One region of the Paracandidimonas lactea genome, then DNA from elsewhere that is predicted to be linked to it. Evidence: predicted binding sites of a transcription regulator. Region 1 holds the regulator's gene; each other region holds the start of a gene.
The links. Region 1 encodes HrcA, which represses chaperone genes, less so after heat shock. Its sites were predicted from a motif close to TTAGCACTCNNNNNNNNNGAGTGCTAA; they were not measured.
Positions count from the first base shown of each region.

Region 2: LOL23_RS06415 (co-chaperone GroES) is a predicted target of HrcA. The motif match lies at 1,946-1,972, and genes of this name have one in related genera.
Region 3: rpoH (RNA polymerase sigma factor RpoH) is a predicted target of HrcA. The motif match lies at 2,243-2,269, and genes of this name have one in related genera.

Region 1 is NZ_JAJJOZ010000005.1:233,500-239,537, forward strand. Features, by position in the region: partial or broken gene LOL23_RS19155 (outer membrane protein assembly factor BamE) at 190-588, opposite strand; gene fur (ferric iron uptake transcriptional regulator) at 749-1,189, shown strand; gene recN (DNA repair protein RecN) at 1,217-2,860, opposite strand; gene LOL23_RS11310 (NAD kinase) at 2,864-3,763, opposite strand; gene hrcA (heat-inducible transcriptional repressor HrcA) at 3,894-4,901, shown strand; gene hemH (ferrochelatase) at 4,894-5,973, shown strand.
Region 2 is NZ_JAJJOZ010000002.1:541,245-547,282, forward strand. Features, by position in the region: gene LOL23_RS06405 (copper resistance system multicopper oxidase) at 1-105, opposite strand, end outside; gene LOL23_RS06410 (YncE family protein) at 481-1,380, opposite strand; gene LOL23_RS06415 (co-chaperone GroES) at 2,076-2,363, shown strand; gene groL (chaperonin GroEL) at 2,402-4,048, shown strand; gene gatB (Asp-tRNA(Asn)/Glu-tRNA(Gln) amidotransferase subunit GatB) at 4,219-5,676, opposite strand; gene gatA (Asp-tRNA(Asn)/Glu-tRNA(Gln) amidotransferase subunit GatA) at 5,676-6,038, opposite strand, start outside.
Region 3 is NZ_JAJJOZ010000002.1:166,553-172,590, reverse strand. Features, by position in the region: gene LOL23_RS04740 (porin) at 1-629, shown strand, start outside; gene LOL23_RS04735 (ABC transporter substrate-binding protein) at 804-1,952, opposite strand; gene rpoH (RNA polymerase sigma factor RpoH) at 2,307-3,197, shown strand; gene LOL23_RS04725 (cation:proton antiporter) at 3,617-6,038, shown strand, end outside.

The sequences.
Region 1 (6,038 bases):
GTGTTGCGACGACGAATTGTTCAGTATGCCGCTGGTGGGCTGCTGGGTATTGCCTTCCGCAGTGCCAGTAGTGTGCGTGCCGGTGCCCGTGCCGTCGCGGAGCTCGCTGGTGGTGCTGCCTCCAGTCTGTACGGGTTGCGTCTGGGCGGCGCCCGTCTCAGTGCCGGTAGGCTGGGCGCTCGTCGTGGATTCTGCCTTGGCGCCTTTGGCGTCGGCCCCGGTGTCCGCCTTCTGGAAGGGCTGCCGATCAGGCTGCTCGTCGCCTTCCCAGCGTACCAGCGTATCGCCCTCGAACCATACCGTGAAGTTGCGCTGCTGCGATTTGCCGTAGCCTGGATTGTTGTAATAGGGATAATCCCAGCGGTCGGCGTGGAAGATATCCTGCAGTGTGGGTGTGCCCAGGATGAAGCGCACCTGTTCGCGCGTCATGCCCGGCTGCAGGCGGGCCACCTGCTCGGATGTGATCCAGTTGCCTTGCTGGATAGTGGGGCGGTACGGGAACCCCCAATTGGTGGAGCCGCAAGCCGCAAGGGCGGTGACGATGACGCCAGCCGCAAGGCCGGCGCGCAGCGCGCGGGTAAATGATATTGCAGTAGTCAGCACAAAACGCCCCTGTGTTATCCAGAACGAACTAAAACCGTTATCATAAAGGGTAAGTATATGAACGCATAAGCGTCGAGTGTTCCCGCAGCCGCAGTCGATCGCGCCGTCGGTCTGTTTTTTCACCCGCCAAAGCATTTTATTAGTTATGAACGATCAAAGTGAATTGAAGAACATGGGCCTGAAGGCAACGTTTCCGCGCCTGAAGATCCTTGATATCTTTCGTCGCGCGGATCAGCGCCATCAAAGCGCCGAAGACATCTACCGCGCCCTGATTGCCGAGCAGGTCGATATCGGCCTCGCCACCGTCTATCGTGTACTTACACAGTTCGAGCAGGCAGGCATTCTGGTGCGTAGCCAATTCGACGGCGGCAAGGCCGTGTTCGAACTGAATGATGGCGATCACCATGATCACCTCATCTGCACCACTTGCGGCAAGGTCGAGGAGTTTACCGACCACGAAATCGAAAAGCGCCAGCACAAAATCGCCAAAGAGCACAATTTTGTACTAGAAAGCCACACCATGATGCTGTACGGCATCTGCCCCGAATGCCATGCCAAAGGGGCAGGCAAAGGGCCGGTTGCGTAAGCGCCGGCTGCCCAGGCGTGCTGGCCGCTAGCTGGCCAGCATCTCCCGCGCATGCTTGCGGGTGGTGTCGGTGATCTTCAACCCACCCAGCATGCGCGCCACTTCATTTTCCCTGCCTGCGTCATCCAGCGACACGATGCTGGACAGCGTGCGTTCGCCCTCTGTGGCTTTGCGCACTTCGTAGTGGTGTATGCCCCGCGCGGCCACTTGCGGCAGGTGTGTTACGCACAATACCTGGTGCCGCTCGCCCAGTTCGCGCAACAGGCGGCCCACCACATCGGCCACGGCGCCGCCGATGCCAGTGTCGACTTCGTCGAAAATGAGCGTCGGCACCCGCGCCGCCTGGCTGGCGATGACGGACAATGCGAGCGAAATACGCGCGAGCTCCCCGCCCGACGCCACCTTGGCCAGCGGCCGTGGTGTCGTGCCGGCATGGCCCGCCACCAGGAACTCGACCGCTTCGGTGCCATGCGGCCCAGGCGAGCAGGCAGACAGTGCAACATCGAACCGACCGCCCTGCATGGCCAGCGTCTGCATGGCCTCGGAAACGCGTTTGGCAAGGGATTTACCCGTTTTACGGCGGGCGGCGCCCAGTTTCTCAGCAAGATCGGTATAGTGTTTCCGAGCGTCGTCGGCCTTGTGCCGCAGCGCCTCAGTATCGGCCGCCGCCTGGCTGGCGTCGAGCTTTTCCACCAGTGATTGCTGCAGGGCGGGTAACTCTGCCGGCTCAACGCTGAACTTGCGGGCCAGCTCAAAGACCGCCCCAAGCCGTTGTTCGGCCTGGGCAAGGCGGTCGGGCTCGGGCTCTAGCCGATCTACGTAGCTGTTTAGGTCCGACACGGCCTCGTCGGCCGAGATGCGCGCCGATTCGATGGCATCGTATATGCCTTGCAGTTGGGGATCGTGGCGTAACAGAGCATGCAGGCTGTGTGCCGCTGTGGTGAGCGCGTGGCGTGCCGAACCGTCTTCGCCGTCCAGCGCGACCAGCGCCGCAGCAGCGCCATCGAGCAGCGACTGGGCGTGAGCCAGGCGGCTGTGTTCGGTGTTGAGGGTATCCCATTCGCCGGGAGCCAGGCCCAGGCGGTCGAGCTCGCCCAGGCGCCATTCGAGGCGTTCGCGCTCTTCCTGCAGTGCGGCTGCATTGAGCCGTGCGTCTTCGAGCTGCCGCTGCAGGGTTTGCCACGCCTGCCAGGCCAGTTGCACTTGCCGTGCCAGCTCGGTGTGGCCGCCTTGCGCATCGAGCAAGTCGCGCTGGCTGGCTGCCTTGAGCAGGCTTTGGTGGGCATGTTGGCCGTGGATGTCGACCAGGAGCTCGCCCAGCTCGCGCAGTTGCGTCAGGGCGACGGGCAAGCCGTTGATGAAGGCGCGGCTGCGACCCTGGGCGTCGATTACCCGCCGCAACAAGAGGGCATCGTCGGCGTCGAGCTCGCGAGCGGAGAGCCATTCGCGCACATTGGCAGGCGGGTCGAAGACGGCGGTGATGTCGGCGCGAGAAGCGCCTTCACGCAGCATGCTTGCGTCGCCGCGCGCGCCCAGCGCCAGCGACAGCGCATCGACCAATATGGATTTGCCGGCGCCTGTTTCACCTGAAAATACGGTGAAGCCCGCTTCGAAATGCAGCTCGGCCTCGTCGACAATGACGAAATCGCGGATATGAAGCGTGCGCAGCATGGCTTATTCGGCCTCGTCCGAAAGTTGCGGTATATGGTTCCAGTACAGCTTGCGGCGTAGCGTGGAAAAGAAACTGTAGCCTGTGGGGTGGATGAAACGGACAGTGTTCTGGGCACGCTTTACCTGCACGCGATCACCCGGCTGGCAGTCTGACCATGTCTGCATGTCGAAGTGAACGCTGGCGCCGGATTCTACACGGCCCAGCGCCGTTACGGTAAGCGTGAGCACGCCCGTATCGGGCAGCACAATGGGCCGGTTGGACAAGGTTTGTGGGGCCACTGGCACCAGCAGCATGGCATTCAGGTCGGGGTGTACCACCGGGCCCGATGCGGAGAGCGAATAGGCGGTGGAGCCGGTGGGCGTGGCAACGATCAGGCCGTCTGCGCGCTGGCTGTACATGAAGGTGCCATCGAATTCGACGCGCACCTCGATCATGCCGCCCCGGCCGGCGCGGTTCAGCACCACGTCGTTCAGGGCCAGCCCCGAAAACAGGATTTCGTCGCCGCGCGTTACCGAGCCTTCCAGCATGACGCGGTCTTCGGTATCGAAGTTGCCATGAATAACGCTGGCCAGCGCATCATTGGCGCTTTGCAGCGGAATATCGGTAATGAAGCCCAGGCGCCCGTGATTGATGCCGATGACGGGCACGCCGCTGGATGCCAGTTGGCGGGCGGCGCCCAGCATGGTGCCGTCCCCACCCATCACCACGGCTAGATCGGCCCGGCTGCCGATTTCCGCATAGCTGGCGGCCGGGTGTTCGGTGATGCCTGTATTGCGGGCCGTATCTGCCTCGACAAGGACCGTGCAGCCGGCGGCCTCGAGGGTGGCGGCCAGCTTGCGCAGCGGCGCGTCCAGGCCCGTGTCCTGGTAGCGCCCAATGATGGCAACGGTCTTGAAATGCATGAGGTGGATACCTTGTCTGGGGTGGTGTAACGGGGAGCGTGCTTTGATTATAGAATCCCGCAAGCGGTGCGGTGTGCGGGCGGCATGGCCGATGCGCGCCCGATTTCCCAATATCTCATAAAATAGGGTCATGGATGACCGAGCCAATGCGCTGCTCAAGGCGCTCATAGAACGTTACATTGCTGATGGCCAGCCAGTCGGCTCGCGCACGCTTTCGAAGATGTTCGATCTTTCGCCGGCCACCATCCGCAATGTAATGGCCGATCTCGAAGATCTAGGCCTGATACACAGCCCGCACACATCCGCAGGCCGCGTACCCACGCCCAAGGGGTATCGCATATTCGTCGATCGCTTGTTGGCGGTGCAGCGTTTCGAGGTGCTGCCGTCCACGCAGATCCGCGAGATGCTGCCGGCGGCCGAGCCCAGCCGGGCTGTCAACGCGGCGGCGGCGCTGCTGTCCAACCTTACGCAGTTTGCCGGCGTGGTGCTGGCCCCCAAGCGCGCGCAGGTCTTCCGCCAGATCGAATTCATTCGTCTATCGGGGCGCCGCGTGCTGCTCATCATCGTCACCCCTGACGGCGACGTGCAAAACCGCATCCTGTTTGTGCAGCGCGATTACCCCGAGCAGGAACTGCTCGAGGCCAGCAATTTCTTCAATCAGCACTTTTCGGGCAAATCGTTCTCCGAGGTGCGGGCCATGCTCACGCAAGAGCTCTCTTCTCTGCAGGCTGATATCTCCCGGCTGATGCAAGCGGCTGTCGAGGCCGGCACCGCCGAAGACGATGATGACGATGCGCTGGTTATCTCGGGCGAAAGCAAACTGCTCGATGTGTCGGAAATCGCATCAGACATGACACGCCTGCGCAATATGTTCTCGATGTTCGAGAAAAAAACCGAATTGCTTCAGCTTCTGGATGTGTCCAGCCGTGCGCAGGGTGTACAAATCTACATCGGCGGCGATTCCCGACTGGTGCCGATGGAAGACGTATCCGTCATCACTGCCCCGTACGGGGTGGATGGCAACATCGTTGGCACATTGGGCGTTATCGGCCCCTCGCGGATGGCATACGAGCGTGTCATTCCCATCGTAGATATCACTGCCCGCTTGCTTTCCAACGCACTCAGCCACAATGCTTAAATCCCGTTTTCTCCCCGAGGCCGCTGATCCACATGCATTCAGCGACGCGCCGCCGCCGCATGCGCCAGGCCCCATTGGTGTCCTGCTCATCAACCTGGGCACGCCTGATGCGCCCACGCCCAAGGCAATCCGGCGCTATCTGGCCGAGTTTCTGTCCGATCCACGCGTCATCGAGATCCCCCAGTGGATATGGCAGATTATTCTGCGTGGCATCATCCTTGTGCGGCGGCCCACGGCGCTGGCCCCGCGTTATCGCGAAATCTGGCTAGAGCAGGGCTCGCCTCTGCTGGTCTGGAGTGAGGCCTTGGCCAGCCAGGTGCGTATGAATCTTGCGGGCCAAGGCCTAGACGCCTGCGTGGCCCTGGGCATGCGCTATGGCTCCCCCTCGGTGGCTTCGGCCATGGACGAGCTTCGTGCGCAAGGCTGCGAGCGTATGCTGGTCGTTCCGATGTATCCCCAGTATGCGGCCAGCACCACAGCTACCGCCGTAGACAAGGTAGCCGAGTATGCAGCCAGGCTGCGCAACCAGCCCGAGCTGCGCTTCATCAAGCGCTATAACGTGCTGCCTGGCTACATACAGGCGCTGGCGCAATCCGTGCGCGCGCATTGGCAGGCCAATGGCGTGCCCGACCGCCTGCTGCTCAGTTTTCATGGTCTGCCGCGTGTCACGGTAGAGCAGGGCGATCCTTATCGCCGCGATTGCCTCGAGACCGCGCAGCACTTGCGCCAAGCACTGGGGGCAGACGGCGAGCGGGTGCACGTGGCGTTCCAGAGCCGCTTCGGAGCGCAGGAATGGCTGCAGCCATATACCGAACCTACGTTGCGCCAGTGGGCGAGGCAGGGTGTGCGGCGTGTAGACGTCATGTGCCCGGGCTTCTTGGCTGATTGCATCGAAACACTCGAAGAAATCCAGATGCAGTGTCGCGACGCATTCATACACGAAGGTGGCAGCGAGTTCCGCTATATCCCATGCCTGAATGGCGACCCGACCTGGGGCGCCAGCCTGGCCGGGTTGATCCGTCAGCATTTGGGCGGCTGGCTGCCCACGTCCGCATCATCCCCCCAACAGTAGGCGCGAAGCTTGCCCCGTGGTAAAGGGCAGCCCCGCGATATTGGATGTTGTGCCGGATGTCGTAT
Region 2 (6,038 bases), on a different contig from region 1:
CGTGCTCGTCTGGTTCGATTGCCTCCCCAGCGCTCGAGCATAAGGCGAAAGACCGAGAAGAACGCCGCCCGTAGCTAATCCTTGTACAAAGCGGCGGCGGGGCATGTATGGTAATGGGACAGCCAGCGTAGTGCGGTGTTTCACGCGCAGTATTCCTCTGAGGTCAAGTTTTTATTGGGTGCGTTCTTGGCGGCCTAGCCTAATGCCAAAACAACCGAGCAATTCTTAACTTTAATCAAGTACAACTGTCTGATCCGTGACGCCTGGATTACATTTCTGTAATCAAAGGGCATTGCTTGCTCACGGAATCAAGCCTCCAAGCAATGGATACACAAGCCATTTGGTCGCCGAAATAGGCAGGCCCCAGGTCTTGATGGACCAAGGGCCGTTTTCGAAGAATATCGCCGGCGTCAGGCACACAAGGGCAGGTGCTGCGCTGAGCAGGTTGCGAAGTTATGTGCCAACTGCTATAGCCGTTTCCTATGGAAGTGCGCGATAGGTGATACCGTTGGGCGCCGCGCCCACCTTATAGGTTGCGGCTACGGCCTGGGTACCCGTGTCAATGGCGCTGACTGTGTCGGCCTTGCTGTTTGTAATGAACACCCATTTGCCGTCATCGCTCGCTACCACGCCGTGGGCACCTCTGCCCGTCGTCACGGTAGCGATGACGCGCTGTTTACCCGTATCGATTACGGAAACCGTATTGTCCGGATCGCTATCGCTCCCCTGATTGGCCACATATATTTTGCTGCCATCCGGTGTGGAAAAAAGCTGGATTGGGTTACGCCCCACGTCGATTGTGTTGGAAACCTTCCGGCTTTTGGTATCGACGACAGCGACACGATTCTCATCGCGCAACGATACGTAAACCTGCGCCCCATTTGGCGTAAATGCGACCTGGACCGGCGCTTTGCCCACCGGGATGCGCGCGGACTCCGTGAGTTTCTGCGTATCGATCACTGACACGCTATTGTCCACTACATTGGCCACATATAACTCGCGTCCGTCCGGGCTCAGCCGCAGGCCATGGGGATAGCGGCCCGTGGAAATTTCGGCCGCGACCGCTTTCTGGTTGATATCGACCACTGTTATCCGATTCGCATCAGCATTGGTGATATAAGCATGGTCCCCGCTCCGGCTCGTGACGACGTGGGCGGGATGGTCACCTGAAGGCAAGGTCGCGATCAGCCTATCTGGTTTACTCGCATCCAGGAGCACCAGGGCCGCGCTACGCTCACCCCCATGCATAGTGTCTGCATTCTTGGGCTGGCTTTTCCCCCCGCCATGGCTGCCATGCCCGTCGGAGGAGGTGCCCACCGCCAGGAGTAATTTGCCCTCGGGCGATATCTGAACATTATGCGGCACGACCGGTATATTCACTGTCTGGACTTCACCCGAGCCCAGTGTAATTACGCTGACGGAGCCATCGCCCTCATTAGCGCTATACACGATACCATTGCTTGGCGAGGCTGCATGTGCAATGCCCAGAGCGGTGGCAAGGATAGTTGAAGCCAGACTGATACGGAGCTTACGCATACATAATCTCTAGAATGGAAGCAGCGAGCGCTGAGAAAACGACCGCCACTGCCGTTTTGATGCTACTGAACGATTGTTGAGATGCCAGCGTGAAGAGGCAATGGGATCCACTGTAGCGGGGCGATACTGTCGAACACATTGCTGGTCGATTACATCTTTGTCAGCCATCGCTGAGTGGAGGAAAGGAGATCGACGGGATATCACGGAGGTTAACGACGTGCGGCACTACGGCGCCGTCGCAACACCAAAGAGCAATTCCCAGGCCCCGGCCTTGGCCTGTCGCCCCGTTGATTTCGCCAGTGGCCAGCTTTAGTTCTGTTGAATTTATTGACAATCGACATCAATCCCAATGTAACAAAACGAAACGACCATTTTGCCCCACTTGAAGATTCAGACTTCATCCTTATAATTAGCACTCGTAGGGGTCGAGTGCTAACAACCCTTGCCGCAGCCCCAGGCTCGCGGTGGTTGCGGGCAAAACCGGCCCCTCTGCTTACTTTTCACTCGTTAAACAATATTTTTTGAACAGGAGTTCCTCCATGGCACTGCGTCCTTTGCACGATCGCGTGATCGTCAAGCGTCTGGACAACGAGCGCACCACCGCGTCGGGCATTGTGATCCCTGACAGCGCTGCTGAGAAGCCCGATCAGGGCGAAGTCGTGGCTGTTGGCCCCGGCAAGAAGACAGAAGACGGCAAGGTGCTGCCGGTTGACCTGAAAGTGGGCGACAAGGTCCTGTTCGGCAAGTATGCCGGCCAAGCGGTCAAGGTCGACGGCGAAGAGCTGCTCGTCATCCGCGAAGAAGAAATTCTCGCCGTAGTTTCGTAATCCGCGCGAACGACTCGTATTATTTAAGGAATTCAAGAATGGCTGCTAAGCAAGTTTATTTCGGTGACGATGCACGCGTTCGCATCGTCCGTGGCGTCAACATTCTGGCCAATGCTGTCAAGACCACGCTCGGTCCCAAGGGCCGCAACGTTGTGCTCGACCGCTCCTTCGGCGCCCCCACCGTCACCAAAGACGGCGTTTCGGTTGCCAAGGAAATCGAACTGAAAGACAAGTTCGAGAACATCGGCGCCCAACTGGTCAAGGAAGTCGCTTCCAAGACGTCCGACAACGCCGGTGACGGCACCACCACTGCCACCGTCCTGGCACAAGCCGTGGTTGAGGAAGGCCTGAAGTACGTGGCCGCCGGCATCAACCCGATGGACCTGAAGCGCGGTATCGACAAGGCTGTTGCTGCTGCCGTCGAAGAGCTCAAGAAACTGTCCCGTCCTTGCACCACCAGCAAGGAAATCGCCCAGGTTGGTTCCATCTCGGCCAACAGCGACACCTCGATCGGTGAAATCATCGCCAACGCGATGGACAAGGTCGGCAAGGAAGGCGTCATCACCGTTGAAGACGGCAAGTCGCTGGAAAATGAGCTCGACGTCGTCGAAGGCATGCAGTTCGACCGTGGCTACCTGTCGCCCTACTTCATCAACAACCCCGACAAGCAAGTGTCGGTGCTGGAAGATCCGTACATCCTGATTTTCGACAAGAAAATCAGCAACATCCGCGACCTCCTGCCCGTACTCGAGCAGGTTGCCAAGTCCAGCCGTCCGCTGCTGATCGTGGCTGAAGACGTCGAAGGCGAGGCCCTGGCCACCCTGGTTGTGAACAACATCCGCGGCATCCTCAAGACGACCGCTGTCAAGGCTCCTGGCTTCGGCGACCGCCGCAAGGCCATGCTCGAAGACATCGCCATCCTGTCCGGTGGTACGGTTATCTCCGAAGAAACCGGCATGTCGCTCGAAAAAGCTTCGCTGGACGACCTCGGTCAGGCCAAGCGCATCGAAGTGGGCAAGGAAAACACCATCATCATCGACGGCGCTGGCGACAGCAAGTCGATCGAAGCGCGCGTCAAGCAGATCCGCGTCCAGATCGAAGAAGCCACGTCCGACTACGACCGTGAAAAGCTGCAAGAGCGCGTGGCCAAGCTGGCCGGCGGTGTTGCCGTGATCCGCGTCGGTGCGGCCACCGAAGTCGAAATGAAGGAAAAGAAGGCACGTGTCGAAGACGCCCTGCACGCTACCCGCGCTGCGGTGGAAGAGGGCATCGTCCCCGGCGGCGGTGTTGCACTGATCCGTGCCAAGGCCGCCATCGCCAATGTCAAGGGCGATAACGCTGACCAGGACGCCGGTATCAAGCTGATCCTGCGCGCTGTCGAAGCGCCCCTGCGCACCATCGTTTCCAACGCCGGCGAAGAAGCCAGTGTCGTGGTTAACCAAGTTGCCAGCGGCAAGGGCAACTTCGGCTACAACGCTGCCACCGGCGAGTACGGCGACCTGGTCGAACAGGGCGTGCTGGATCCCACCAAGGTGACTCGCACTGCGCTGCAGAACGCTGCCTCCGTAGCCAGCCTGCTGCTCACGACCGAAGCCGCTGTGGCTGAAATCGTGGAAGACAAGCCCGCGCCCGCTATGCCCGACATGGGTGGCATGGGCGGTATGGGTGGCATGGGCGGCTTCTAAGCCAGCCTGTGCACGAGCCGGAGCCATGATGGCCCCGGCCTTCCGCACCGGCCACCGAGCTTGCCTGGCAAGGCTCGGCGGCCACAAACAAAAACCCCGGTATCTCGCGATGCCGGGGTTTTTGTTTGGTCGGATGCATGCGCCTGAAAGTGCAGGCGCATGGTAGATGGCTACCCGTCCAGCTTTTGCTTGAGCAGGTCGTTGACCTGCTGCGGGTTGGCCTTGCCCTTGGCGGCTTTCATGACCTGGCCCACCAGCGAGTTGAAGGCCTTTTGCTTGCCGGCGCGGTACTCTTCGATGGCAGCGGGGTTGGCGGCCAGGACCGCGTCGATCATGGCGCCGATGGCGCCGGTGTCGCTGATCTGCTTCAGGCCGCGCGCCTCGATGATGGCGTCCGCGCTACCGCCGTGTTCGCCCGCCCACATGGCGGCGAACACTTCACGGCCGATCTTGTTGGAGATCGTGCCGTCGATGATGCGCTCGATGAGGCCGGCCAGTGCAGTAGGCTTGACGGGGCATGCGGAGATCTCGATTTCTTCGCGGTTCAGCGCGGCGGAGACTTCGCCCAGCACCCAGTTGGCCGCCAGCTTGGCCTGGCTGGCGGGCAGGGCGGAGGCGGTATGTTCGAAATACACTGCCGTGTCGCGGCTCATCGTGAGCTGGGCGGCGTCGTAAGGCGTGAGGCCCAATGCCTGCTCGAAGCGTTCGCGCTTGTGGCGGGGCAGTTCGGGCATTGCAGCGCGCACCTGTTCCACCCACTCGGAGGCGATCACAAGCGGCGGCAGGTCTGGGTCGGGGAAGTAGCGGTAATCGTGCGCGTCTTCTTTGCTGCGCATGCTGCGGGTTTCATCGCGGTCGGCGTCATACAGGCGGGTTTCCTGCACCACTGTGCCGCCGTCTTCGATCAGCTCGATCTGGCGGCGCGCTTCGAACAGGATGGCGCGCTCAAGAAAGCGGAAAGAGTTGACGTTTTTGATTTCAGTGCGGGTGCCGAATTCTTTCTGACCCTTGGGGCGCACCGACACGTTGGCATCGCACCGGAATGAGCCTTCCTGCATGTTGCCGTCGCAGATGCCCAGCCAGACCACCAGGCTGTGCAGGGCGCGTGCATAGGCGACAGCCTCGGCGGCCGAGCGCATCTCGGGTTCGGAGACGATCTCGAGCAGCGGCGTACCAGCGCGATTCAGGTCGATGCCGGTGGAGGATTCGCCATGCGGGCCGGTGAAGTCTTCGTGCAGCGACTTGCCGGCGTCTTCTTCGAGATGGGCGCGCGTGAGGTTGACGGTTTTTTCGACGCCGTCCACAAAGAAGGTGACCGTGCCCCCTTGCACGACCGGGATCTCGAACTGGCTGATCTGGTAGTTTTTGGGCAGATCGGGGTAAAAATAGTTTTTACGTGCGAACACCGACAATGGTGCCACATGCGCACCCACGGCCAGACCGAACTGGATGGCGCGCTCGACGGCGCCGCGATTGAGCACAGGCAGGCTGCCCGGCAAAGCCATGTCGACGTCGTTGGCCTGGGTGTTGGGGGCGGCGCCAAAGCGCGTGCTGCTGTCAGAGAATATTTTGGATTGCGTGGAAAGCTGCGTGTGGGTTTCCAGCCCGATGACGATTTCCCATTCCATTATGCGTATTCCGGTTTGCGTTGATGCCAGTCGGTTGCTTGCTGGAAGCGATCGGCGATGGCCAGCAGGCGGCCTTCGCTGAAGTAATTGCCGATGATTTGCAGGCCCACAGGCAGGGGCTTGCCGGCGGGGCCGCCAAAGCCGCAGGGCACCGACATGGCAGGCAGGCCCGCCAGGCTGACGCCCAGGGTGTAGATATCGGCAAGCCAGTCGGCGACCGGGTCTTCGCGGTTGTCGCCGATGTGCTTGGCCACGGTGGGTGTGACAGGCCCCATGATGACGTCGCATTGGCCGGCGAAGGCCTGTTGGAAGTCGTTGACAATCATGCGTCGCACGCGTTGCGCCTGCAGGTAGTAGGCGTC
Region 3 (6,038 bases), on a different contig from region 1:
CCAACAACTCGGTAAAGTATCGCGGTACTTTCGAGAAACTGGATGCCAGCGCCTACTACGGCTTCCGCAGCCAGGAAGACCAGATGCGCTACGATGCCGGCAAGACGTCCGCCTATGGCGCGGCGGCAAGCTATAAATTCGGCCCCATCCGCGCCATGCTTGGCTATGACCACCTGGAGGCAACGCCGACATCCACACGCACCGGCGACACGGACAATTATCTCGCGGGCCTGCAGGCAAAATTCGGCTCATACAAGATTTCAGGCGTCTACCGCTATCGCGAAATTGAACAACGCCAAGCCGCGGACATTGTCAGCCACTTTTTCTCGCTTGGCGCCATGTATCAATTCACGCCCGCCAATAGCATCGAGCTGGCCTACTATCGCGAGCATTTCAAGAACGCCCCCACCGGGTACCTGGGCCTGACGGACGACACCTGGCAACAGTTTGCCGCGCGCGCCATGCACCGTTTCAGCAAGCGCACCAACGTCTATTTGATGGCCGTGCATGCCCGCAGCGGCCCCATCAACCTGGGCTTCACCTCCGACACCGGCGGCGCGGCCTACAAACTGGACAGCGGCAAAACCCACCAGTCCGGCGTTGCGATCGGTTTGTTCCACCAGTTCTGACCCGGCCTGAGCGTCGAAATAACCAACGCCGCCCGCCGTGTCCACGACGGCGGCATCTGAACGGTATGCGTCGGTCGCTCGGGCCACAACTGACGCGCCGGGCCGGCCCGCTTAATCAACCCCGACCACGAACCAGGCGGCGGCCTTACCGCCCGCCGCCCCCTCTACAGGCGTTCAGTCCTTCAGCAAACGCCACTGCCCGTCCTTGACCGTAATGAGCACACGGCCGCGCTCGTCGAAGCCGCTGTGATCTTCCGGCGTCATGTTGTAGACGCCCTGTGTGGCCACCAAACCCTTGGTTTGCTCCAACGCATCGCGCAATGCACTGCGGAATGCGGGCGTGCCCGGCTTGCCCGCCTTGGCCGCCAGCGGCGCCGCCTGCTCAAGCAGCAAGCCAGCGTCGTATACGTTGGCAGCGAAGGTTGCGGGCTGCTCGTTATAGATCGCCTTGTAGCGCTTGACGAACTCCTCGGCCACCTTCTTGGACAGATTGCTGTCATCGACCTCGGACAACACCAGCATGGGGCTGGCCGCCAGTATGGTGCCCTCGACGTCCTTGCCGCCCATCTTCAGGAAGGCCGGCAGCGCCGCGCCGTGGGTTTGGTAGACCTGACCTTTGTAGCCTTGCTTGACCAGGGTGGCCTGCGGCAGCACCGCTGCCGTGCCCGTGCCACCCACCAGCACCGCATCGGGGTTGGCCGCCAGGATCTTGAGCGATTGCCCGGTGACAGAACTGTCGGAGCGTTGATAGCGTTCAACCGGCCCAAGCTTGATGCCATGTTTTTGCGCCAGACCTGTGATTACCTTCAGCCAGTTTTCGCCATAGGCGTCGTTAAAACCAATGTACGCCAGCGTCTTTACGCCCTTGCGCACCATGTGCCCAACCAGGGCCTCGGCAATAATGTCATCATTCTGCGTGGTCTTGAATACCCACTTTTTCTCGGGCGTCATCGGCTGCACCGCCGCAGCCGTACCTACCGGCGCCAGCACAGGCGTACCCGATTCGGCCGCGAACTGGATCATGCTCATGATATTGGGCGAACCCGTGGGGCCGATCAGCGCATCGATTTTCTCTTCAGTGATCAACTTCTTGAAACTGGTGACCGACTGCGTGGTGTCGCTCGCGTCGTCCAGAGAAATATACTCAACCGACAGGTCGCCGAACTTCTTGGGCAGCAGGGCCACTGCGTTCTTTTGCGGGATGCCCACCATAGCGGTAGGCCCGGTGGACGAGGTAATAACACCAATTTTTACTTGCGCCAACGCGGGAGCGGACGCCAGGGCCGCCAGTACAGTGGCGCAGGCCAGGAACTTCAGTCGCATGATGGGAATGCCTTCAAGATAATGAGGAAACCGGGAAACACTAAAGATACCTCAAGTACGGCCCCCGCACTCGCAGAATCGACCGCATCAGTGTGGTGTTCCAACTGATCGAGTTGGTGGGCGATACGGACATAAGGAACATCGAAGGATCACTACCCAGGTTCGCTAATAGCAGCCCTTGCGACGGGTTGCTGGTTTGGGGCGCATTCTGCACACAAATACCCTTCAAAACGGAACTTTTTCATCAAAAAACTGCTCTTATGGGTATCTTTTTGAATTCTTTCCAGGCATTAGCACTCGATCGCATAGAGTGCTAATATTGGCTATGAACTTCCGTAAGGAACACCCATAACGATGACGCAATCCTCCCATTCGCTGGCCCTGTCCAACGCCCAGTTGGCGGTTGCCGTTTCCAATCCTGGTGCGCTCGGCACGATCGAAGCCTATATCAGTGCCGTCAATCGCCTGCCCATGCTGACCCACGACGAGGAAATGCAACTGGGGCGGCGCTTGCGCGACGAATCCGATCTCGATGCCGCACGCCAACTCATTACCGCGCACCTGCGCCTGGTCGTATCCATCGCCCGGCAGTACTTGGGTTATGGCCTTGCGCACGCCGACCTGATCCAGGAAGGCAATGTGGGCCTCATGAAGGCAGTCAAGCGCTTCGACCCTGACCGCGGGGTACGCTTGGTATCCTTCGCGGTGCATTGGATCAAAGCAGAGATCCATGAATACATCGTGCGCAACTGGCGGCTGGTAAAAGTAGCCACCACCAAGGCACAGCGCAAGCTGTTCTTCAACCTGCGCCGCATGCGGCCCGAAGACAGCGGCCAAAGCCTCGATTCGCACCAAGTAGACGCGATCGCCCGCGAGCTCAACGTTCGCCCACAGGACGTCTCCGAAATGGAGGTGCGCATGATGGGCCAGGAAATGGCCCTCGAGACCCGCGATGACGACGACGCATCGTTTGCGCCCATTTCGTACCTGTCCGACAACGGCGACCATGAGCCTTCCGCTGTGCTTGAACGCAATGCCTACTACACATTGCAAGGCGAAGGCTTGGCCAACGCGTTGGGTGTATTGGACGACCGCTCGCGCCGCATTGTTGAGGCACGCTGGCTGCAAGACGAGGGCGGTGCCACGCTGCATGAGCTCGCCGCCGAATTCGGTGTCTCCGCTGAACGCATCCGCCAAATCGAAGCCGCCGCGTTCAAAAAGCTGCGCACTGCGCTCACGGCCTGATTCTTCCCAGCTTCCCGGCCGCGCTTCGGTAACAAGTGCGGCCTTTTTTATTGCCCGAAGATGTCGTTTCTTAACCCGAGCGCCATGACGGGGCAGGCTGCGGCAGCGCCCGCACCCGTGCGTATTGCCCCTTCGGGGTCGCCCACGGATTGAATTGAGAAACAATATCTTACTCATTCGCCCCAAAAAATTGAACTTCCCCATTCCCGCGTAGCCTAATTCACTGTGAACAAAGCTTCTGCTGCGATGCGCGAGCCATTGTTCTCCATCCACTTCGGCTTCTCCTCTTCCCCTCCCTATTGAAGTGGATGTTTTTGGGACACCTGCATGGGTGTCCCATTTTTATGCCCGTCCGCACCGCCACCATACTGGCAAAGAAAGTATGCTTGAGACTCCTCGCATACTAAACGCCGCTACACATGGATATCGGGCACGTGGTATTTGGCCTCGCCGGCCTGCTCGCACTGGTTTCGTTCATGCCGCCCCTCGCGGGCAGGCTCAGCTTGCCCTATTCCGTACTCCTTGCCATCGTTGGCATTGTGCTGGGCCTCATCATTCACGTGCACAGCTGGGCGCCGGTCGTCATGTCCGACTTCCTCGACTCCCTGCAGAACTTCGAAGTTTCTTCCGAGACTTTCCTGTTCGTCTTCCTGCCCATCCTGTTGTTCGAAACTGCGCTGGCGCTCAACGTGCGCCGCCTGCTGGACGACATCGGGCCCATCCTTATGATGGCTATCGTCGCCGTCGTGGTCTGCACCGTCGCAGTCGGCATGTCGCTGAGCATGGTGTCGGATTACGGACTGGTGGTGTGCCTGATGCTGGGCGCCATCGTTGCCACCACCGATCCGGCCGCCGTGGTAGGCGTTTTTCGCGATGTTGGCGCGCCCAAGCGCTTGACCACGCTGGTCGAAGGCGAATCCTTGTTCAACGACGCCGCGTCCATCGCGCTCTATACAGTGCTGCTGTCGGTCATTTTCAGCGGCGGGCCTATCTCCACGGGCAAGATATTCTCCAGCTTTGTCGTCAGCTTCCTGGGCGGCGGGTTGGCGGGCCTGCTCATGGGTCGGCTGGCCAGCGGGCTGTTCATTGCGTTGCGGGGTTGGCCTACAGCCGAGATCACCCTTACCATCGCGCTGGCCTATCTCGCGTTCTATATCTCCGAGCACTATCTGGGTGTATCCGGCGTGGTGGCAACCGTGATTGCAGGCTTGGTCGTGGGCACCACAGGGCGCACCCGCATGTCGCCGGCCACCTTCGAACAGTTGGCTGCCGCGTGGGCACAGTTGGGTTTCTGGGCTAACTCGCTGATCTTTGTGTTCGCGGCCATGCTCATCCCCAGGATGATGGCCGACATCAGTTGGACCCAGGTATTGTTGATCGTGCTGTTGTTTGCGGTCACCCTGATGGCGCGCGGCTTCATGGTATTTGGCATGCTGCCGCTGCTGGGCCTTACGCGCTTCGGCACCAAGGTAAGCCGCTCGTATCGCATCGTGATGTGGTGGGGCGGGCTGCGCGGCGCTGTATCGTTGGCATTGGCGTTAGCGGTAACGGAACAGCACAACGTGCCTTATGAAGCACGTCAGTTCATCGCCGTGGCCACCACTGGTTTCGTGCTGCTGACCCTGTTCGTCAATGGCACAAGCCTGCGGCCGCTCATCCGCAAACTGCGGCTCAACGAACTACCGCTGCTGGAGCGCGTGCTGCGCAATCAAGCCGTTGTGGTCGCGCTGGAGGACATACGCGAACACACCGCCGAGATCGCACGCCAAGAGCACCTGGGCGATAACGCGCGCAACAGTGTGGACGCGGTGTTCGACGCTACCCAAGCCAGCATTGACGGCGGCGAGCTCGTGCGCCTGACGGTGGACCAGAAAGTGGCGATCGGGCTGGGCATACTGGCTGCTCGCGAAGAAGAAATGTTCTACGACACGCTCAAGGCGCAGGTTGTGGACTGGCGCGCAGCCGAATCCCTGCTAGCGCGCGCGGAACGCATGAGCGACGCCGTGCGTGCAGGCGGGCTGGCAGGTTTTCATTCGGCCGTTGCGGCAGACCTTCGCTATTCGCCAGCCTTCAGGATGGCCTTGCGCGTGCATTACCTGTTCGGTTTCCAGGGTTGGCTGGCCAGTGAACTGGCCAAGCGTTTCACCAACCTGATGAGCAAGCGCACCGTGGCACGCCACATCGTGGAGTTTGCACAGAAAGAAGTCACCCCGCTGCTGGGCGATGAGGCCACCGTCATGATCACCGACGTACACAGATTCCGCCTGGCCCAGATCGACCATGCCCTGCAGGCCATGAGCCTGCAGTATCCCAAGTTCGCCCTGTGGCTCCAGGAAGCCTACCTGGGCCGCATGGCGCGGGCCCTGGAGCGCCTGCGCTACCGCGACATGCTGTCGCAGTTTCTGATCACAGGTGAAATGTATGCAGACTTGATCAAACAAACAGAAGCGCGCTGGGAGCACGTGCAACAACGCCCCAGCCTCGACATCGCCATGACCGCGGCGGACTTGATCAAGCGCGTGCCTATGTTCGACAGGCTGCCGCAGGAGAAGATCCAGGCGCTGTGCAAAGTGCTCAAGCCCAGGCTAGCAGTGCCCGACCAGGAAATTACGATGCAGTTCGGGCGCTACCGGGCTATGTACATCGTCGCCTCTGGCGCGGTCACACTGCACCTGCCCGACCACTCCACCGTCGAGCTCGGCACGGGTGAAATCTTTGGCGAAATCAGCCTGGCAACTGGTTCGACGTTTGAGCTGAAGGCAACCTCGCTAGGCTACAGCCGCCTGCTGATGTTGCGCGAAAAAGATTTCAACACGCTGCTGGAGCGCAACCCTGCGCTTA